DNA from 4 places in the Cytobacillus sp. T106 genome. Region 2 is predicted to be linked to each of the others. Evidence: riboswitches for the same ligand, from Rfam matches in the RefSeq annotation. Region 2 holds a riboswitch; each other region holds the start of a gene.

What was found. A riboswitch is a leader RNA that binds a small molecule or an ion and turns the genes downstream of it on or off. The one in region 2 is predicted to bind cyclic di-GMP.
Region 1: it holds a riboswitch for cyclic di-GMP, as region 2 does, so the genes downstream of both, ABU165_RS20295 (sensor domain-containing diguanylate cyclase) here and ABU165_RS16325 (anti-repressor SinI family protein) in region 2, are expected to answer to the same signal.
Region 3: it holds a riboswitch for cyclic di-GMP, as region 2 does, so the genes downstream of both, ABU165_RS06970 (anti-repressor SinI family protein) here and ABU165_RS16325 (anti-repressor SinI family protein) in region 2, are expected to answer to the same signal.
Region 4: it holds a riboswitch for cyclic di-GMP, as region 2 does, so the genes downstream of both, ABU165_RS12570 (hypothetical protein) here and ABU165_RS16325 (anti-repressor SinI family protein) in region 2, are expected to answer to the same signal.

Annotation. Positions count from the first base shown of each region.
Region 1 covers NZ_JBEUMK010000014.1:16,528-22,130, forward strand. Annotated here, with positions in the region: gene ABU165_RS20285 (efflux RND transporter permease subunit) at 1-908, shown strand, start outside; gene ABU165_RS20290 (YhgE/Pip domain-containing protein) at 911-2,737, shown strand; cyclic di-GMP riboswitch class I at 2,856-2,940, shown strand; gene ABU165_RS20295 (sensor domain-containing diguanylate cyclase) at 3,025-3,984, shown strand; gene ABU165_RS20300 (DmpA family aminopeptidase) at 4,041-5,102, shown strand; gene ABU165_RS20305 (DUF4085 domain-containing protein) at 5,139-5,603, opposite strand, start outside.
Region 2 covers NZ_JBEUMK010000009.1:88,266-93,868, reverse strand. Annotated here, with positions in the region: gene sipW (signal peptidase I SipW) at 1-289, shown strand, start outside; gene ABU165_RS16340 (CalY family protein) at 372-965, shown strand; gene ABU165_RS16335 (LPXTG cell wall anchor domain-containing protein) at 1,039-1,962, shown strand; gene ABU165_RS16330 (hypothetical protein) at 2,012-2,209, shown strand; cyclic di-GMP riboswitch class I at 2,453-2,559, shown strand; gene ABU165_RS16325 (anti-repressor SinI family protein) at 2,595-2,735, shown strand; gene ABU165_RS16320 (helix-turn-helix domain-containing protein) at 2,875-3,198, opposite strand; gene ABU165_RS16315 (MerR family transcriptional regulator) at 3,430-3,813, shown strand; gene ABU165_RS16310 (class I adenylate-forming enzyme family protein) at 3,810-5,327, shown strand; gene ABU165_RS16305 (acyl-CoA dehydrogenase family protein) at 5,341-5,603, shown strand, end outside.
Region 3 covers NZ_JBEUMK010000002.1:541,520-547,122, reverse strand. Annotated here, with positions in the region: gene ABU165_RS06985 (serine hydrolase domain-containing protein) at 1-263, opposite strand, end outside; gene ABU165_RS06980 (toxic anion resistance protein) at 580-1,749, opposite strand; gene ABU165_RS06975 (5-bromo-4-chloroindolyl phosphate hydrolysis family protein) at 1,746-2,402, opposite strand; gene ABU165_RS06970 (anti-repressor SinI family protein) at 2,711-2,863, opposite strand; cyclic di-GMP riboswitch class I at 2,880-2,967, opposite strand; gene argH (argininosuccinate lyase) at 3,126-4,619, opposite strand; gene ABU165_RS06960 (ABC transporter permease) at 4,638-5,603, opposite strand, start outside.
Region 4 covers NZ_JBEUMK010000005.1:219,275-224,877, forward strand. Annotated here, with positions in the region: gene ABU165_RS12560 (hypothetical protein) at 43-258, shown strand; gene ABU165_RS12565 (TerD family protein) at 483-1,922, shown strand; cyclic di-GMP riboswitch class I at 2,065-2,152, shown strand; gene ABU165_RS12570 (hypothetical protein) at 2,232-2,444, shown strand; gene ABU165_RS12575 (hypothetical protein) at 2,603-2,740, shown strand; gene yhbH (sporulation protein YhbH) at 2,845-4,014, opposite strand; gene ABU165_RS12585 (polysaccharide deacetylase family protein) at 4,199-5,326, opposite strand; gene ABU165_RS12590 (hypothetical protein) at 5,441-5,603, opposite strand, start outside.

The sequences.
Region 1 (5,603 bases), on a different contig from region 2:
CAAGGGCGGGGAGCGATTTTGCGAAAATTAAAGAAGAGTTCGGGAAAAGCACGCCGATGGTCCTGCTTGTACCGAAGGGGGATATGGCCAAGGAAGAAGAGCTCGCCGGCGATCTGGAAAAGCTTGACCATGTGACGAGTGTCATGGCATATGTCAACACTGTCAGTGCGGCAATCCCTCCAGAGTATCTCGACCCCAGCATCACCGAACAGTTCTACTCGGAAAATTACAGCCGGATCATCCTTCAGACAGATACAAAAACTGAGGGAGACGAGGCATTCAAGCTAATCGAGCGGGTCCAGGATACTGCTGAAAAACTGTATGGAGACAAGGTTTATTCAGTCGGGGAAAGCGTGACATTGTATGATATCAAAAACACGGTCAAAAAAGACAACACGCTGGTCAATCTGCTGACTCTCCTGACCGTCGCATTCGTCCTTTTCGTAACCTTCAGGTCGATCTCGATTCCGCTGATCCTGCTGCTGACCATTCAGACAGCCGTCTGGATCAATCTGTCGGTCCCTTATTTTACAGATTCTTCATTAGTATATGTCGGCTATCTGCTCGTCAGCATCATCCAGCTGGCCGCGACTGTCGACTATGCGATCCTGCTGACAGATGCTTATAAAGAGGACCGGCAGGAAATGTCTGCGCTGGAAGCAGTCAAGAAGACAATGGATGAAAAAATATTCTCGATCGGCATTTCGGCCTCAATTTTATCAAGTGTAGGCTTTATCTTATGGATTACGTCATCGAACCCAATCGTAGCTTCAATCGGACTGCTGCTTGGAAGGGGAGCGCTGCTGGCCTTGATCATGGTTGTGTTCTTCCTTCCGGCGTGCCTGCTGATCTTCGATAAACTGATCATGAAAACAACATGGAAAGCAAACTTTTATAAGGAGAAGTGATGATGAGGAGAATGAGAAAATTCTTGGCTGTCTTTGCCAGCATCCTAATGATGATGCCCGCCCTGCTCGTTTCGGCTGATACAGCGGGCAGCAAGTCAGGGGAAAAAGTCTCCCAGGAAACAGGAGAGCTTTCCTCAAAGGATGAAGTGGTGTATGCAAAGCTCAGCCCAGCCGGTGAAAATCAGGAAGTTTATGTGGTCAACATTTTAAATATTGAAGAACCTGGGGAAGTGACTGATTATGGCCCCTATACGAACCTGAAAAACCTGACGGATCTCTCGCCGATTGAGAAATCAGACGCAGCGGTGAATGTGACGGCTGAAGAAGAAGGAAAGTTTTATTATCAGGGTGATTTGAATGAGTCAGCCCTGCCATGGAATGTTTCCATTACGTATACATTGGATGGGCAGGAAACCGCACCGGAAGAATTGGCTGGAAAAAGCGGCCATGTGGAGATTGGGATTCAAACCTCCAGAAATGAAAGTGCAGAAGCTTCCTTTTTCGAAAACTATCTGCTGCAGATTTCCTTCCCGCTGAATGGGGAGAAATTCAGCAATATCGAGGCTCCGGACGGGATGCTTGCCAACGCGGGGAAAAATAAGCAGGCCACATTCACTGTGATGCCGGAAAAAGAGGGAAATCTGACACTTGAAGCAGATGTGGCAGATTTCGAGCTCGAAGGCATTGATATTACAGCCATTCCGTCTTCACTCCCGATTGATGCACCTGACATCGATGACATGACAGGTGAGATGGATACACTGACAAAGGCGATCAAAGAGGTCAATGATGGAGTGGGGCAGCTGCAGAACGGCGCTTCGGAATTGCATAATGGCGCAGCTAAGCTCAGCAATGGCTCCAGGGAGTACCGTAATGGCATAGCGGCTCTCGATGGTTCCTCTTCCAAGCTGGTCAGCGGCTCAAAGAGCATCGAGCAGGCTCTGCAAAAGCTGAATAGCAGTCTGAGCGCTGGCTCTGGAGACATGGGCCTCGGCGATTTGAAAAAGATGCAGGATGGACTGTCACAATCGGCAGCCGGCCTGCGGGAAGTGTCCAGGAATCTGGCAGCATTGCAGCAGGCCTTTAGCGCCTCTTACAATAGCTTGAATGAAGCAATGGAAGGCATTCCGAACGCTGAGATTTCCCAGGCACAAATCGAGCAGCTGAAACAGAGCGGAGCTGACCCGAATGTTGTCGCGCAATTGCTTGAGACTTATGCCGCGGCTAAAAATGCCAAAGGAGTCTTTGCTGCTGGAAAAGGCAGCTTTGCCGCTGTCAGCGGGACATTGCAACAGGTCAGTGGTTCTCTGACAGGAATGGCCAAGAATCTGGATTCTATGTCAGCGGGACTTTCGCATGCTCTGAACAGCTCAGATGCTGCCGATGCGATGGCCCAGCTGCAGGCAGGCGTTAATGCCCTTGCCGTCAACTACCAATCCTTCCACTCGGGATTGGAGGAGTACACCGGCGGAGTGAGCAGGCTGGCAGGTTCCTATTCTGAACTGCATAACGGCATTGCTGGCGTGGCCGACGGAACAGGAGAAATCGCCAACGGCGCAGCGAGCCTTCATACCGGTACCACTGAACTTTATGAAGCAACCAGGGATCTGCCTGAACAAATGAAAGAAGAAGTTGAAGGCATGCTCGAAGAATATGACAAGAGTGACTTCAAACCGGTATCCTTCGTATCATCGCAAAACGAAAAGGTCAACTCTGTTCAGTTTGTGCTAAAGACAGAAAGCATTAAGCAGGAAGAAACGAAAGAAAATGAAAAGCCTAAAGAAGAGCCGAAAGGGTTTTGGGCTCGTCTGAAGGCGCTGTTTTCATAGGAGTGAGCCAAGGGGACAGGTCCCTTGGCTCTTTTTGATATTGGGCCACGGGGTCTGTCCCCGTGGCTCCATGGTTTAAATTGGAAGTCTTGCCGCTTATCCTTTAAAATTAAATAGATAAATATACAGGCAAATTCATCGAAAGGTGAGGGCGCAAGACTATAGGGGCTAAAGCCAAGAGGCTATGTCTGCCGGTTACCGATTCAACTTTATGGACGATAGGCTAATCGGTTTCGGTTGGTCTATTTTTTATGCTGAAGGATTGAGGAAAACGAAGAGGGACAGCAATGATGAACATACAATTTGCACAAGGTTTTGGATTAGGGGCACTGACTGTTGTATTGGTTGTGATTTATGTTTTCAGAAGTTGGAAAAAGAAAGAAACGGACTCTTTTAAAAATCATGAAAGTTATATGCATGTGATCGAAAACACCAAGGATTTCCTTTATTATTGCCAAGTCTATCCGGAGCTGCAATTCAAATATCTTGGTCCTTCAGCTGAATGCTTTTTCGGTGAAGGTTCTAATGCAGATGCCTATTCCGACGCTGGTGTTGCCTTCAGGGATATTCACCCGGAGGATATGGATATTCTCCAAAAAAAAGTCCATGGACAGGTAGATTTCAATCAAGCAATCGTTCAGCGCTGGAAGGATAAAGACGGCAACTATCGATGGTTTGAAGAGTATGCGACTCCCATATATGAAAATGGCGTGCTGGTTGCTCTTCAAGGGGTGGTGCGGAATATTGATGAGAGAAAAAAGCTGGAGGAGACATTGACATATCGAATCGCCCATGATGCGTTGACAGACATATATAACCGTGAATTCTTCGAGCAAATGATGGAGAAATATAATGAACGTGAGGATATAGCTGCAGCCATCATTTTGTGTGATTTGGACGGATTGAAATGTTTAAATGACAACCATGGACACAAAACAGGGGATTTTCTAATTAAAGAAACAGCACATCTATTAGAACGCTTTTTTACAGAGGATGCTTATGTTTCCAGGATTGGAGGAGATGAATTTGCCGTCATTCTTTTAAAAAAGGAAAAAGAACAGGTGGAGTTACTGGCCGAAAAGCTAGCTGAAGAGATTAGCAGATATAATGAAAATAGCCAGGAAGTCAAAATCAACCTATCAATAGGCTTTGCGTTCAGTGAAAATTCCCGAGGCGTAATGGAACGCTTATTTGTTGAAGCAGATAACCATATGTATCAGCAAAAAAGAACGAAAAAAGGTGCCTGAATCTATCCTAACAGATGGGAGAGAGATGCCTTTCTTCGCAAAAATGGAGGATAAAAATGCCTGCCAAAAAAAGAATCAGAGACTATGGAGTAAAAATAGGAACCCTTCAGACAGGTCCGCGCAATAGCATCACAGATGTGGAAGGCGTAACTGTGGGGCATACCACGCTGAGCGAAGCTGACAAACAAACCGGGGTTACGGCAATTGTGCCGCATCCCGGAAATCTATTTAAAGAAAAGCTGATCGCCGCAACCCATGTGATCAACGGGTTTGGGAAGAGTATGGGAACAATTCAGATCAATGAGCTGGGTACGCTTGAATCCCCGATCATCCTGACCAACACGCTCGGCATCGGTACAGCGGCAGATGCTTTGATTCAGTATATGCTGGAGTCTAATCCCGAAATCGGCCGGACGACTGGAACGGTGAATCCGATTGTGTGTGAATGCAATGATATGTTTTTGAATGATATCAGGGCTGGGTTTATAGAGCGGGAGCATGTTTTCCAGGCACTGCAGAATGTCTCGGCGGACGTGGAAGAAGGCACTGCTGGAGCAGGGACCGGCATGCTTTGCTATTCGCTGAAGGGCGGCATCGGGACCAGCTCGAGGCTGATGGAAATGGACCATGGCACTTATACGATCGGTGTCCTTGTGCTGACGAATTTCGGCGGTTTAAAGGATTTGCGGGTGAATGGGAAAGCAGTCGGGGAGGAGCTGAGTGAGGCTATCCAAGCTAAGGAGGAGCAGGATAAAGGTTCAGTTATCATCATTGTGGCTACAGATCTGCCTGTGTCAGAGAGGCAGCTAAATCGAATTATTAAAAGGACGGTTACAGGATTGTCCCGGACGGGGTCAATCATCGGGACGGGAAGCGGCGAGGTTGTCATTGGGTTTTCGACTGCTGTGAAAATTCCTCATGAAAAACCGGCAGATTGCCTGACCTTTTCTATGATACATGAAGAAGATATTGATCTGGCCTTCAGGGCGGCAGGCGATGCAACGGAAGAAGCTGTCCTGAATTCTTTGGCAGCGGCAACACGGGTGGTGGGCCGGAATGGGAATGTGCGGCCGGCTTTGAGTGATTTGCTGCGGGAGCATGGTATCCGGCTGGTGTAAAAAAGACCTTGCCCCAAATAATACGGGGCATGGCTCCTATTCATGATCAATCAATTCTCCGTACTTTTTCATATTATCTTCACTCAAAACCCCAGCTTTATAAAAATAGTTTGCATATACAAACAGCATCATTTCATTTTCTTCTGTGAACTCCAGCTTCTCCATGATGAGATTGATCGTCTCCGCATGCTCTTCAGGACTGGTATACATCGTATTCCAGGCGCTGACCTGCTGTTCAGGGATCCCGCTGAAAATGGCAGCTTCCAGCTCTTCCGGCGGGACCGGCTCCTTTAAGTGTGCGTAGGGGTCTTCATCAATGTCAGTGTAGATGAAGCCGATCGGATTATATTCCTCCAAAGGGTAGGTGTATTGCCCGCTTGAGGTTGTTACCACTGCGTTTAGTTGGTTTACTTCCAGCTTTCCATCTGCTAGAAGAACGGATTCCTCCAAGCTGCTAATCTCGCTTATAAAGTCAGGCACAGCCAGCCAATAGCGCTGACC
Region 2 (5,603 bases):
AACCACCAGCGGCGAACACGTCATGTACGAAACTAAAGGGGATAACAACCAATCCAAGGATTTGGACCCGGTTCTTTCCGACAATGTCACCGCCATCTACACAGGGTACACCCTGCCATATGCAGGTTATTTCATAGACTTCGCTAAATCGCAAAAAGGCGCCGCCATCTTACTGATTGGCCCTGGCATCCTGATGCTGGGATATGCAGCCTTCACAATCTACCAAGCAATGAGAGAGCTTGAAGCAAGAGCAAAGGGCAAAGGCGACACAACAGAAAAAACGGCTTAAATCAGGTTGAAATTCCTGTGGCAACACAGGATTCAATATAAAAACTTATACATACCCAAAGGGTAAGAGGAGGAAATGGAACATGAGCTTTAAAAAGAAATTCGGTTTGGGGATTGCATCTGCAGCACTTGGCGTATCTTTAGTCGGCGGAGGGACATTTGCATACTTCAGTGATACTGCTGAAGCCACAGGAAGTTTTGCTGCCGGAACTTTGGATCTGAGCGCTGATCCAACAACAATCATTGATGTAGATAACATCAAGCCAGGCGATACTATGCTGCGTTCGTTTGATCTGGTAAATGGAGGAACTCTGGACATTGCATCTATCACGCTGGATACAGATTACACTGTAGGTGATGCAAACGGCAACAACAGTGATGACTTTGGTAAACACATCCGAGTGAACTTCCTGCTGAATGCAGATAAAGTGGATGTACCAATCTACTCTACAACACTATCAGCACTGAAATCTATGTCTCCTGACCTGATTGAAGGAAACATCTTCAGCGGCTGGCTTGCTGAAAGAGGCGGAAAGCTTGCTGCCGGCACTTCAGATAAGCTGTATGTCCAATATGAGTTTGTAGATAATGGCCAGGATCAAAATGAATTCCAAGGCGACTCTCTAGAGCTTAAATGGACATTCAATGCAGAGCAAGGCGCTGGCGAAGCAAAATAATTTTAACCAGAAAAAAGGCGGGATGGCTCTCTATCCCGCCTTTTCCTAAATAACCAATCAGTGAGGTAATGCCATGATAAACCGATTTAAGCTGGCAAAACCAAAAGCAATTTTTATGATACTAACTCTACTTATTCTTACGCTATCTCCCACTTATAAAGCTTTTGCAGAAGATAAGGAAATTGACATCCATACAAACCTGAACGGCTATTTTTTTCATGTAGGGGATTTGAAGCCCGGTGACTGGATGCCGCGCGATATTACCATCATTAATAATGGAAAACAGGATTTCAAATACAGTTCCATCATCGGCGAAAAGAAGTCTGTCAAAGGCTTATTTGAAGAATTGGAGCTGCTGGTAAAGAAAGATAGCACCATTCTTTACGAAGGAAAATTAAAAGATTTCAAAGGCTTCACACCAAGGCCGCTAAAAAAGGGCCAAACAGAAACTTTATTTTTCCAAGTAATGATGCCGTATGAACTTGGGAATGCTTTTCAAAACTCTTCTGCAGAGGTGGAGATTTTTTTTGTAGCAGAAGCACTTGATGGAGGTGGAGATCCGCCAGGAGGAGGAGATCCACCTGATGATGGAGATCCGCCAGGAGAGGACGACCCTGGTGATGGTGAGGATCCGGGCGATGAAGATCCAGGAGAGAATCCGGGCGATGAAGACCCTCCAGGCGAAGATAATCCAGACGACGGTGATAATGGCGAGGATCCAGGTGATGGGGAGACTGAGGACCCAGGTGAAGACAATCCATCCGAAGATCCGAATGATGACAGTGGAGACCCAAGCGATAATCCCGATGAACCGGCAAGCGGAAATCCAGGCAGCAATCCAGGTGATGGTATAACTGTTACACCAGAAATCAGAGAAAATATTCTCCCTGACACGGCAACCAACACATATAATTTCATGCTTCTCGGAGGCATTTTGCTGGGGGCAGGCGGCATATTATTGGCAGTAAGATACCACAGAATCAGGAAAGACCATTAACAGGGCCTTGGAATGCTATTCAAGGCCTGTTCTTTAAGGAGGAAATCCCATGTACCGAAAAAACTGCCCTAAATGCCACCGCCCATCCTACAGCAGCAGTGAAATAGGCGAATGGCTCTGTCCGGTGTGCGGCAATGATCTGACGCTGTTTCCCTTTTTTGATGCGTTTACATTTGAGCAGCTGCCGGTGAAGGTGGTGCCTTTTAAGAGGAAGATGGAGAGCTATAAGGGAAGGGCCGTTAAATAGATAGAGGAAATAAGGCCTACCTAAAAGCTGTCGACGGAATGAGCAAAAATCTTACACTATACCCTCAGATTTACCGGGCCAGAAGTCTTATGGGTTTCCGGAAGATTTCTAAATCTATCCAATTATCCTTCATTTTGTCGAATAATATCTTAAAATAATTTGAAGAATTTGACAAAATACAACACGCAAATGCTGGGAAAACTTTTATAGTAGTCTTAAGAGGATATGAAAAAAGCAGGAGTGAGCAGAAAAAGGCAAACCTGTTGAAAGATGGGGACGCAAAGTCACAGGTCTACCGCGCTTATCGATAGTAAAGTCGGATGAGGCGCCAGGACGGCTGGATTGCCTGGAATACGAAATGTATTTTAGGGGGAAGAGAAGGGTTATGAAAAATAATTTGCAGGAATTGGACTTGGAATGGGTAGCACTAATTGCTGAAGCAAAGAATATTGGCCTGAAAAAAGAAGATATACTTAACTTTCTTGCCGGCCAGCCGGCAGTGGATCTGATAGCGGATAACGGCTGAAAACTAACAACAGAATATAGAAAGCTAAGTGTTTCTCTGCAGGAGAAATGCTTTTTTATTTTGCGGGGACATTGGAGGTTACGGAGGCTGTCAAGCTTGATGACTGGTTGTCCTTTTTTGTATAACAGCCTCGGAGCAGTTATTTTTTTTGATTGATCCTCCATTTATTGAATTCGAGGAATTCGCGGAACTGGTCCTTTGAGATGCCGGAATCCATTGCTTCTTTGACGATGTTCATCCATTCAGAATCCAATTCTTCTTTATTGGGCTGGTCCAGGATCAGTGTATCAACCGGAACATGAAGAACAGCAGAAATTTTTTCTAAAAATTGAATGGAAGGATTCGTCTGAAGATTTCTTTCCAGGGAGCTTAGGTAGGATTTTGCTACGCCTGCCTGTTCAGCGAGCTCTGATAATGACATCTTTCTCTCCTGACGCAGTCTTTTTACACGTTCGCCAATCATTGTTCCACACACCTTTTATCCAGAAGTTATTTGATCGAAGAGTTATTTATTAAGAACGATTTGTTCAATCACTATATTTCATTTTAACACAATTGTAATATCTTTTCCTAAGAGTCCAGACGAAAAAATCAAATTTTTCTTAATAGAAACTGAATCCGCTGAAGACTTGAACTTTACGTTAACGTAAATGTTATATTGGTGTCAGAATAGTTAAAGAATTTAGGTGATAGTGTGGAATACACCATTTCTGAGCTGGCAAAGGCTTTCGATGTCAGCACCAGGACCATCAGATATTATGAAGAGCTTGGCTTATTATGCCCTAATAGAAATGAAAATGGAAGAAGAATTTTTGCCAAAAAGGATTATATCCGCCTGAAGCTGATTTTCCGGGGCAAGCGCTTCGGATTTAAGCTGGATGAAATAAAAGAAATGATCGTGCTCTTTGACCAGGACCGTTCAGGGCGGAAACAGCTGGAGCGGACGGTCGAGTATGGCAGGGACAGAGTAAAGGAGGTGAACGCCCGCATCGAGGAGCTGCTTTTTTTAAAAGAAGAAATGGAAAAGATGCTGGACCAATTTGAAAAAAGGCTGAACGAAAAGGGGGATCATATATGAACGTATCTGAATTGCTGGCGAGGAACGGAAGGAAATATCCAAACAGGGAGGCTGTCATTTCCGGGGAGGAGAGGCTGTCTTATAAAGAGCTGAACAGCAGGGTCAATAAGCTGGCAGATGCATTGAGGACGAGGGGCTATGAGAAAGGAGATAGAATTCTGCTTTTCATGCCAAATGTTTCGGAATTTGTGGTTACGTATTTCGCGGCGATTAGGATTGGTGCGCTGATTGTCCCGGTGAACAGCCGGCTGACGGCCTCGGAATTGGGTTATATCCTCGAACATAGCGGAGCGAGAGCTTTATTTGCCCATGAAATGCTGCTTGAACAGACGGGAACCCTGAATGAAAGGGCTGGTCTCGAGTGTGTGAAGACAGGTGCAGCAGCGGCTGGATGGGCCAGTTTTGAAGAGCTGGTGACGGGCGGCCGGGATATGGATGCGGGAATTCCTTTGATGGAGGATGACGAGGCCGCGATCCTTTATACATCAGGGACGACCGGAAGTCCGAAGGGGGTGCTGTTCACTCATCGCAATATTCTTTCATCAGCGATCATGATGGCGGTGGAAATGTCCATGCAGCCGGAAAGCCGCATGCTCCATTTGATGCCGCTGAGCCACTCGGCGCCGCTTCATCTGTTCCTGATTGCAGGCACTTATGTGGGGGCAGCCCATATTCTTGCGCCGGTTTTTACACCAGAGATTCTGTTAAAGCTAATCTCGTCGGAAAAAGCGACTCATTTCTTCGGTGCGCCGGTTGCCTATCTTTTCACAGCCAAGCAGCCTGATATCGAAAAATATGATTTGTCTTCAATGGAGTATTGGGTATACGGCGGGGCTCCGCTTGGGGAAAAGGAAGTCAGGCTGGTGAAGGAGCGGCTGAAAACGGACAGCCTTTATTGTGTGTATGGACTGACAGAGGCCGGTCCGAGCGGGACCCTGCTGCTGGCTGGCGAGCATGGACAGAAGGCAGGGAGCATCGGGAAGAGAGCGGCGCTTGGAACGGAAATGATGATTGCCGATGAAGAAGGCAATCCAGTCGAGCCGGGCGAGGCTGGCGAAATCCTTCTGAAGGGCGAAGGCGTGATGAAGGGGTATTATAAGGATTCCGAAAAAACAGCGGAAACGATCAAGGATGGCTGGCTCTATTCCGGCGATATGGCCAGGTATGACGAGGACGGCTATATCTGGGTCGTCGACCGTAAGAAGGATATGATCATTTCAGGCGGCGTCAATATTTTTCCGAAAGAGATTGAGGAGCTGCTGGCTTCGCATCCTGCCATTGCCGAGACAGCGGTTGTCGGCGTGCCGCATCCGGAGTGGGGCGAGACAGTAAAGGCCTATGTTGTGCTTAAGCAGCCGGGCAGTCTGGATGAGAGTGAGTTAAAGGCATTTTTGTCAGGAAAAATAGCTGATTATAAGATACCTAAATTATATGAAGAAATAGAGGCGCTGCCGCGGAATGCGACAGGCAAGATTTTGAAGCAGTCATTGAGAGAGCAGAAGCAATCTGTTTGAGGAGGGGCAACCTATGAATTTTTATCAGGAAGATCCGAATTTGGCATTTGTGCTGAAGCAGTATATGGATGAGGAATTTTTTGCATGGGCTGAGAAAGAGCTGGAGGCTTTTGGAGGCTTATGTGCAAGGGAGATTGACGAGCGTGCAGTCCATACCGACCGGGAAGGCCAGCCGCGGCTGATCAAGTATGACAAAATGGGCAATGATATTTCCCATGTCTGGCTGAATGAGGGATACAGGAAAACGGTGGAGCAGACTTATAATGCCGGCATTGT
Region 3 (5,603 bases), on a different contig from region 2:
ATCTCCTCCATGATTCCATCGATTTCATTGAGCGGGCCTTCAACCATGCCTGCACCCCTGGCAGATCCCGGATGAAGCACCGGCGATGATTTTCCCGGATGATCCCATGGAAATGGAACAGGAGGCATAAACTTTGAAGAACTCATTTCCGGATCCCCCGCTTTTTCTTTTGCTTCAGGACTGTCGCTTGCCATAACTGCAGGAGCCACAGCGCTTAGGCTCAGGATGGCAGCCAATGTCACTTTCACAGACTTATTCTTCATCTTATTCCTCCTTTTATCATCTCTGAACACGAACCGGACTTTCTCCTTCCCTCCCCTTAATTTAAAAATTCAAATAATTACATCTTTAGGTTAGCGAAATAAGTGTATAGATGTCTATACCAAAGAGGACCTAGTCAATGCTGATTCGATGTCAGAACTGTGACTTTAAGCATGGACAGATAGGAGGATTTGTTCGACAAAATTGCAGGTTAAAGAGCGCCGGTGCGGCTCTTAATAAAGCAGGACACCTTACCTGCTGCACTATTTCAAAAAAACACGCCCCTGTTTGTCAGGGACGTGATCAGCTTCTAATTTTCTAGCCTTTTATTTCAAGCAGTTTTTGACGCAGTTCATTTTCCATGGAAGCCAGGTCACTTTCAGCCTGGCGCCGCTTATTGCGGCCCTCCTCCTGGATGCGGAGTGTTTCTTCCAGGGTGGAGATGAGGTTTTCCTGGGTTTTCTTGAGCGTTTCAATGTCAACTAGGCCGCGCTCATTTTCCTTGGCAGTTTCAATGGTATTGGTTTTCAGCATTTCCGCGTTTTTCAAGAGCAGCTCGTTTGTTGTTTTTGAGACCTGCTTCTGGGCTTCAACCGCATGGCGCTGACGGATAAGGGTCAGGGCAATCGCCACCTGGTTTTTCCACAAAGGAATGGCGGTGTTGATGGATGCCTGGATTTTTTCGACAAGGGCCTGGTTGGTGTTTTGGATCAGGCGGATCTGCGGGGCGGATTGGATCGTAATTTCCCGGCTCAGCTTCAGATCGTAAAGCCTCTTGTCCAGCCTGTCCGCAAACTGAAGCATATCATTGACTTCCTGAAACTTCATCTGGTCGCCTGATGCCTCCGCTTCCTTCCTCAACTGCGGGATTGTCTGCTCATGAAGCTCCTCGAGCTTGATCTCGCCCGCTGCAATATAGACATTGAGCGCATGGAAATATTCCTTGTTCGTATCATATAATTTCTCCAGCATATGGATGTCGGATAAAAGGACATTTTTGCTGCGGTCCAGCTTTACGCTGATCCGGTCAATCTGCGCTCCTGTTTTTTGATATTTGGAGAGGATCTCCTGGACAGAATCGGAGATTTTTCCGAACATGCGTGAAAACAGCGACTGCTTGCCCTGCTTCAGTTCATCCGGATTCATATCATTGAGGCGCTTCATCAGGTCATTGATGATATCACCGACCTCTCCGATATCCTTTTTCTGGACATGCTCGAGCATGCTGTGCGAGAAGGTGAGCAGCTTCGTCTGCGCCTGAGTCCCATAAGCAATCATGGCCTGGTGGTTGCGCGGGTCGATCTGCTCGGCAATCTGATAAGCCCGGGCGCGGTTTTCCTCCGGGATCACGTCTATGAGCTTCACCGGTTTCTCTTCTTTCGCTAGCTCCAGGGCAGGTCCGCCATTCATGTCGCCGAACGGGTCGGCAAGGATATCATCCATTAGACTGCTCGTCTTTTTCGTTAATGATGGATTTTGTTCGCTCATTTCAGCCTCCTGCTTTCTTCAGGTAATCGATTTTCCTTCCACGTTTTAATCGAGTTTTTTGCCACGTCTATTTCAAAATTAAGATTATCAATATCATCGGAAATCACTTCGTACAAATCCTTCTCAACCGTCTGGGAGAGTTCATTGATGGTCCTTCGGGTTTCCAGCAGCGACTGGTCGATTTCAAGGTTCTTCTTCGGCTGGGTGGAAAGGAAAACATATTTCTCGGTCATTTCCACCAGAGAATCAAGATGGGAAAAATAAAACCGCTCCGCCTGGTAAAAACGCTTCGGCTCTTTCTTCGTCAGCCTGTAAATCTTCCGTGTGATCCTCATCAGTTCAATCCGCTGCTTCAAAGAAGGAAGATGGCGGATCGCAAACAATGATTTGTGCAGGCGGGAAATTTTCTTTTTCCCTTCTGCAAGGTTTGTCTTGATATACTTGTATTCCCTCCGCGTCAGCCCGTGCTTCCTGAGGAAACGGACACGCCCGATCTGGAATGCGGCCAGATATACTAACGCAGCTGCTCCGCCAGCTATCAGCCCGGATAAGAAAAACGTCTGGTCAAATCCGAAATAGCTGACCGTCCAGACCGACCCGGCGAACGGGACAGCCAGTACTGTGCCTATAAGAAACGAAACAATCCGGTTCATTTGTATCGACTCCTGACATAAAATCCTGCTTTATCTACTCATACGGTTTAAGACAGAATAGGTTTCACCCAATCTTTCCCACTGACAGAAAAAGTAAGATTATCTTATTTAATTCAACAATACACGATAAAACTCCTCTTTTCCATAGACCAGGACTGTAAATAGGGGTAGGGCTAGAGGCGTAGACGGTGACACCTTTCTCCAGAAAAATGCTGACTTCGTCGAAAAGCTTTTGCGCATAAAAAAAGTGTTAAACCAAAAGATTTAACACTACAGGCATATTATGTATAGTCAACCGCTGTCCCTTGTTAATTATCTCCCTGCTCTTCACTGTGGGCTGAGCTCCAATATAGGTGAGTGCCATTGATGAAGCTATGGATTTCCTCTATTGAAATCCCGCTGCTCTTTGCTTCTAAGATCAATTCAAGCCAATCCCTATCAACCTTTTCCGGCAACCCCATCTCAACTTCTCCTATTTGCGGCAGCCCGGCCGTCATAGCTTTTATAAAACCTTAGACCCGCGGCTTTGCGCCCTTACTTTTCAATAAGTTTGCATTTCACAAAATGTATAGCTGGGTATTTCTACCCGTATGATGGATGAGGCTAAACCTTTTTCAAACAACAATTAATGACAGGCACCCGCCGAAAATTGTCGAACTTCTGCAGAAGAAACCTTTAACTTCCCGTCTGCCTTCCGGCTGTTTAAGAGCCTGTCACTAATTCTTAAAACTTGAACGCAAGGAGTTGTTTCCTCTTGTTTTCGAGTTTGTTTTTGAGTTCCTGATAGTTTTTGGTTTGCTGATCAAGGCTTTCTTTCCGTTTTTCCAGCATTCGCTGGACTTCCACAGGACTGGGTCCGCCCTGGATGCTTCGGATTTTGACGAAGTATTCCGGTGAGATGATTTTTTTCCACTCTTCTTCTTTGAGGGCCACTGAAACGAAGCCGGAAATCATTTCATTGATTTGGTCGATTTTCCATTCATACAGCTCCTTGCCTTCCTTTACGGTCCTTTTGCTGATATAGCTGGCGATGGAGTGGGCCTTGCGGAAGGAGATGCTGTAATCCCTTGATAAGGTGTCAGCCAGTTCGGTTATGGTGATGCATGACCGGTTTGCCATTTCCTCTGCATGGTCTTTGTTGACCTTGAGCGTCCGTATAACGGCATGCATCAGCTTCATGACCCTGTTGGCATTGCCAAAGGAGCGGTACAGATGTGGCTGGAGGTCATCTTCTGTATCGACGATGTCACCGAACGGAGTGTTGTGAACCATATTCATCGCAGCCAGGGCGTCCCCATAGGCACTGCTCGCGATTGATCGGGAATGTTCAATGCTGACTGGATTCCGTTTCTGCGGCATGATACTGCTGCACTGGACATAAGGATCGGCTACGTAAAAGGTGCCGAACTCCCTTGTCACATGCTGAAGGAAATCCTGTATCCACCGTCCGGTATTGACCATGCAGGTCATCAGAGCAGATGCCGTTTCCAGCAGATAGTCGGCGCCGCCAATGCAGTCATAGGAATTTTCGATTAGTCCATTGAAACCTAAGAGCTCACAGGTCCGTTTCCTGGAAATCGGAAAGCCGGTTGTTGTCAGGGCTGCAGCTCCCAGGGCAGAACGGTTCACTGTCTCATAGGCAGACCAAAGCCTGTCAATATCCCGCTGCAGAATATCATAGACGGCCAGCAAATAATGCCCAAGGGTGGTCGGCTGGGCCGGCTGGGTATGCGTGTAGGCGGTCATATATGTTTCCTTGTGTTCCTCTGCCTGATCAAGCAGAGCATCGCCCAGCTGATAAGCACTGCCGAGCAGCTGGATAAAATGCTTGCGGAGGACGAGCCGGTACATGGCAATTCCCATATCATTGCGGCTTCTGCCAATATGGATCTTCCCGGCGAGCTCGGGACCGATCTCCTCGCCTATTTTCGCCTCCATCATGAAAAACAGATCCTCGAATTGCGGTTCATAAAGAAGGGTGCCAATATCAGTCGTCTCTGCGACCAGATTGATTCCGGCCAGCATCACCTCCGCTTCTCCTTTATCAATAATCCCCTGCTCAGCCAGCATGATGACATGGGCGCGGTGGATGTCGAACATCACCTGGAATAAATAGTCCCGCTGGTCATTGAATACCGGCATCAGCAGTTCTTCGATATACGTTTTGCCTGGGAAAGAGGTGCCTTCACTCTGGATAAACGCTTCAAGCTTATTCATCATTTCAACTCCAATTTTTTAAGACAATGATTGTTCTGCCTTCACTCCAAAGAATCTATTGGAAATGAACAGAACTATGGCAATCAGGGCAATTTGAATCATTCCGTAAGCAGCGGCCTGCCCCATGTTGAACATCCGCAGCTGGTTCATGATTTCAATGGATATCGGGCGGTTGGAAATGGTATATAACAGCACTGAGGTCGGGAATTCCCCTACCGACTCTACAAAGGCAAGCAATGTACCGGCAAGGACACCTGGCATGATGATTGGCAGGATCACCTTGCGGAAAGTATAAAACCATTTGGCGCCAAGGCTCCGCGATGCCTCCTCAATGGAGTCATCAAGCTGCTCCAATACCGCGTTCGTCGACCGGACGACAAGCGGGATATGCCTGATAAAATAAGCCAGAGGCAGAATCCAGAACGTTCCGACGAGGATGTTTCCGAAAGAAAAGATATTCGGTTCATTAAACGCAAACACCAGATTCATTCCGATAACAGTTGCCGGAAGCGCCCATGGGATCATCACAAGAATATCTACCAAGTTTTTCCCGTAGAACTTTCTTTTAACCAGCACATAGGATGTCAGGACACCGAATACAAGATTTCCGGCTGTTGCAATCACTGATAAGAGCAAGCTGTTTTGCAGCGGCTTGAAGATGTTCGGATCCTGGAACAGAAGGCGGTAATTTTCAAAGTTGAATACAGAAGGATAGGTCTGCCATGTCCAGGTCCCATCCGGCACGAGCGACAGCAGCAGGATCGTGAAATGGGGCAGCAGCAAGATAATAACGCCGATAATGCCTGCTGCCACAAGCAGCCACTTCATGACCGGGTTCTTCACTTCACTCCTGTGGGCCCCGATTCCTTTTGATGCCATCCGGTAATCCTTTCTGTTCTGGTACCAGCGCATAAATAGCAGGAACGAGATTGAAACAATCGATAGAATGACAGATTGTGTTGCAGCCACTTCCATATCGCCATT
Region 4 (5,603 bases), on a different contig from region 2:
CAAAGGGAAAGGAATAATATCAAACCTAAGGAGGACTAATCCATGAGCAAAAGAAATTCCCTGACTGGGGTAGTGGCACTGGGTGCGCTTGCGTATATGTTCAGGAACAAGGAATCTCGGGATAAGGTTATGAATAAGGTAAAGTCTACATTCGGTGAAGACAATATCAGCAAAGTCAAATCAAAGCTTCCATTTTTGAATTCTGACCAAGGAAACACCCGCCAGGACCATTCAGGCCCGGCTTATGTCGACAGATAATAAATTGCCCAATCATGAGGCAGCTCCCCCAATCAGGGAAGCTGCTTTTTTCTTTGAACGAACCTCCTCCCCCTGAAACTTTTCCTTCCTTGACCCGTATGATAAAAAGAGGCATGTCCGCACAGCCAAAGCTGTAAACCGCTTTAAGAACTGTGTTATATTGGGAATATATGATTCTATCAAGAGACGGCTTACGCCGGTCCTGGAAAAGAAGGAGTGAAATTATGGGAGTGACGCTCAGCAAAGGGCAGAAGGTCGATCTGACCAAGAACCGCCCCGGGCTTCAAAATGTTGTTGTTGGATTAGGCTGGGATATCAGCCGTCAGGGATCCAACTATGATCTGGACGCATCTGCTTTCTTATTAGGCGCATCAGGAAAAGTACATAGTGACCTCGATTTCGTATTCTATAATAACCCTAACGGCGGGAATGGCTCTATCCTGTACAGCGGCGATAACCGCACAGGCGCGGGCAATCAAGATGATGAACAAATCAGAATTGACCTGCGGAGGGTGCCGGACTCGATCCACCGGATTGCCTTTACAATTACCATCCACGATGCTCAGGCAAAACAGCAGAACTTCGGCCATATTGAAAATGCGTATGTACGGATTTTTAATGAACAAAATAATGAAGAGCTTATCCGCTTTAACCTTGGCAGGGATTTTACCGTTGAAACGGCCATCGTCGCAGCAGAGCTATACAGGCATAATGGCGAATGGAAATTTAATGCCATCGCCAGCGGCTTTCAGGGCGGCCTGGCTGCCCTCTGCCGTAATTTCGGCGTGACGGTGGATGATGAACCGGCTCCCCAGCCTTCACATGGCAATCAGCCTTTCGGGCAGAACCAGACTTACCAGCAGAGCTTTTCACAGCAGGCTCCTGCAGGGCAAAATTACCAGCAGGGCTATAACACAGGCAGCTCCCAGCAGAACTATAGCTCAGGAAGCTATCAGCAGACACAGCCGCAAGCTTCCTATTCGTCCCCTTCCTATGGACAGCCTTCCTACTCTTCCTCACAGGGATATGGGGGAGAAGAAATTGTATGCCCACGCTGCCATTCCACAAATGTACGCACCGGCGAAAAGGGCTTCGGCCTCGGTAAAGCGGCAATTGGCGGCCTGATCCTCGGGCCTGTCGGATTATTGGGCGGCTTCATTGGAAAAAAACAGCTGAAGTTTACCTGTAACAGCTGCGGCAATGCCTGGTCTCCATCCCAGACCGATTACGCCGAATGGGCCAACCAGCAAAAAAGAAAAGCCCAGGACCTCTTTAACCGATTCAAGAGCCAGGACGTCCTTGAGGCCATTGTAGCAGCATGTGCACTTGTAGCTATGGCTGATGGAAGGCTGGATCCGGCAGAACGCCAGAAAATGGTTGAATTCGTCAACCAGAGTGATGAACTTCGGGTATTTGATACGCAGAAGGTCATTCAGCAGTTTAACCTGTACGTCCAGAAGATTGAACGCGATCCTTCGATCGGCAGGGCAGAGGCATTCAGAGCGCTTGGCAGGATACGGACGAAACCGGAAATCGCCAGGCTGGTGGCCCGCTATTGTATCGCAATCGGCTTTGCAGACGGACATTTTGATCCGAATGAGCAGCAGGCAGTCAGTGACATCTGCCGGGAGCTCGGGCTCAATCCGGCAGAGTTCCTTTCTTAATCTCACAGCCTGGCCAACCGGCCAGGCTGCTTCTTTTCTGCAATTCCCCATAGGTCATCACTCCCCTCTACAACGGAGAGTGGCTAAAGTAAGAATATTAACAATAAACAAACTCTTTATTTTTCCCCTGATTTAGTGCTAATCTTACTAAGGGCAAATTTTACGAAAGTAAAAGACGCAAAGCCACGGGCCTAAAACAAGTTATTTGTCATGGCAGCCGGGCCGCCAAGAATATCATTCTTGTAAACTTTTATAAATCATACACCCTTTCTAATTTGCCTAATCCATTTATTAAAGAGAGGGATATCAATGTTTTACCCGACATTTTTATGCAAAGAGACTAATCAGAGGCATCTGGTCAAAGACTCGAATTTCTGTGAATGCGGCTATAAGTACAAAGGCTTTACCACATTCATCAAAAAAGATTTCAAAAAAATCCAATTTAAGCAGAGTGATGATATCGATTGCCCTGTCTGCAAAAGCTCAGTGCTGAAAGAAGAGAAAGCAGTCTGCTATTCATGAGCAGCTGCTTTTTTCTTTTCCCCTTCCCAAATCTTTATTTCCTTCATAATGCGCCAAATCAGGTTTAGGAGTTCCAAAAAAGTGGCAAAAAGAAAGTAACTAACTCATTTACTTTAATTAGGTGCTACTCTTCAAATACGAAGCAAAGGGGAATCTTCATGGCGGAAAATCCAGCACAATCCAAATTGGCATTAAATTCTTCGATCTCCTTAAAAGGGATTGTGAAAGCTGTATTCACTGACACAGTCCACGTCCAGATCGGCGGGAAAATTATCGCAATCCCGCTGGAGAAATAAAAGAACACCTTCATGGAAAGCCAACGAAAGCCGCTTTTTATTAAACGGCTTTTTTTGTGCGAGCGGACAGTAAAACCGGCAGGCATTGCGCCCGCCGGTTCTGTTTATGCATAGATTTTATTTTCTTCGTTTTGGAAGAAGCTCTTCATCGCATGGAAAACATCAGCTTTCTGCTTGAGGATATAGTATCGGAAGTGTTCATTTTTTATATTCTTATAAGCGGACATGAGGGTCGAGTGGCGGTTGTACTGATTGACTTCACCGTACCCGAACATGCTCGATACCGCGATCAGCTCTTCAACAAGCTTCACACAGCGGGCATTATCAGAGGTAAGATTGTCGCCGTCGGAAAAGTGGAAAGGATAGATATTGAATCTTCTTGGATTATATTTTTCATTGATCAGTTCCAGAGCTTTGCGGTAGGCTGATGAACAAATGGTTCCCCCGCTTTCCCCTTTTGAAAAGAAATCTTCCTCTGATACGACCTTCGCTTCTGTATGGTGGGCAATGAACTCTATTTCCACCGTCTCATACTTTGTCCGTAAAAACCGGGTCATCCAAAAGAAAAAGCTTCTGGCCATATATTTCTCCCATAATCCCATCGATCCGCTCGTATCCATCATTGCGAGCACGACTGCCTTTGAATCCGGCTTTACAATTTCGTTCCATGTCTTAAACTTCAGATCCTCCTGATAGATCGGATAGAATGCCGGCTTGCCTGTCATCGCATTCCGTTTAAAGGCGGTCATCATTGTCCGCTTTTTATCAATATTGCCCATTAATCCTGTTTTGCGGATATCATTGAATTCAATATTCTCAACCAGATGCTCTTCCTGTTCCTTCCTCTTCAGGTTTGGCAGCTCCAGCTGCTTGAACAGTGCTTCCTCAAGCTCCATCATGGACACTTCAGCTTCAAAATAATCCTCACCCGGCTGGTCGCCTGCACCCTGGCCTTTCCCGGGGCCTTTCTGGCCGCTGGAGCCGTCTCTGGCGACCACATCGCCTACCTGGCTGTCTCCGTCTCCCTGGCCTACATGTTTGTTTTTATCATAGTTATAACGAATTTTATATTCGTCAAGAGAGCGAATCGGAATTTTCACGACTTCACGGCCATTGGACATAATGATGCTTTCTTCTGTTATCAGATCTGGTAGATTGTTCCGGATCGCATCCTGTACCTTTTCCTGGTGGCGCTGCTGATCATCGTGGCCTTTGCGATGGAGGGACCAATCTTCTTCGGAAATCACAAACTGGCGGTTGTTGATGTCGGTCATTATAACCCCTCCTTGAAAAAATTTCATGGATTCATTGCACACATTTGCCTTTAGCAACATACAATATCCCGAGTGTCAAAAGGAACGTGAAATATTAATTACTCTATACTATGCGAGACATCGAAATAATTTACAAATAATTTTGACAATAAGACAAATGCCTATGCTGTCGGACAAGCCTTTTTTAGAGCCTCTCATCCTTCCAGAAATTCATTGAAAAGTGGGCATTGGGGTTATAAGCCTGGCATTCATATCCTTGTGAGTATAGGTAATCGATGATCTGCGGCAGCATGGAAACCGTCCCGCTGTTCACATGCATCAGGATGACTGGGGGCTTCCCGCCTGCAGCCGCCGGCTGAAGCCCTTTTTTCACATTTTCAAAGATAGTCTTCGGACTGCTCCTTGCATATTTCCAGTCTAATGTATCAACATTCCAGTCCCACATTTTATATCCCTTCTGCACAAGGGCGTCCCTGAACGGCCCTGTCATATAAGGCTTGCTTCCATAAGGCATTCTCACCAGCCTGGAGTCAATGCCTGTCAGGCTCAATATTGTTTTCCTGGTCTTATCCATTTCCAGGGCGGGATTTTGCGGGTTTCCGGCATAAAGCTTGTTTTTATCATGGGTAACACTGTGCAGGGCCGGATAATGCCCTTCCTCCACCAGCCGCTTAACAGAAGCCGGGTTGGCTCTTGCCTGCGGCTCAATCATAAAGAATGTCGCTTTTGCCTTCTTATTCTTCAAAATATCAAGGATGGATTCCATTCCCTTCGCAGGTCCATCATCAAAGGTTAAGTACACCGCCTTTTTTTTCACATAAAAATCTTTTAGAGCCGCTCTATTGGCGCTCATGAATTGTTCGTTTGCCATTTTCGCTCCTTTGTTCACCAGACGGACGACAGGGCCGGCTGAGAGGTATTCAACTCTATAGCCAAAAAACTCGCCGGCTGACCGGATCGGTATGAATAGGCTGTTTTCCCGGACCACCGCTTTCCATTCGGCCGTTTTTCCCATGGACGTTGAGGCCTGCTGTTGTTTTACTGAATAGCGGATCCATGATTTGCCCTTTTTGATCGTATAGCTATCAGGATTTTCTATAGAGATGCTGGCTCCAATGGCTGCTGCCAAATCTTTAATAGGCATATAGGCTGTATGCTCCAGCACAAACGGAGGGTTCTGCTTCAAATTCAAAACAGAGTCATTCACGCCGACTGCACATATATACTCATTCCTTTGTGCGGCAGAAGCCTGTCCTTCCTGCAGTACAAACAGCACAATCGCTATTAAAATAGCAGCCACCCATTTTCTCATCCCTGCTTCTCCCCTGACTAATAGCTTTTTATTGCTATATCTATTAAGGGTCAGGTTGAAATAGAACCCCGGAAAAATGCGGTCAAAAAAACTCCTGCAGCTTCAGCGCAGGAGTCATTTTTCGTTATCTTTATACTGGATAGGGTCAGGCTGCTTTCCATCCTCTTCAAGCTCTTCCCCAGTCCTGAGATGCTCCATCTGCTTTCCTAGATTATGCATCTCTTCTACATTCTCAGCCATGGAGCTGTTTCTTGGCACAAAGTCCTTGTCCAGTTCC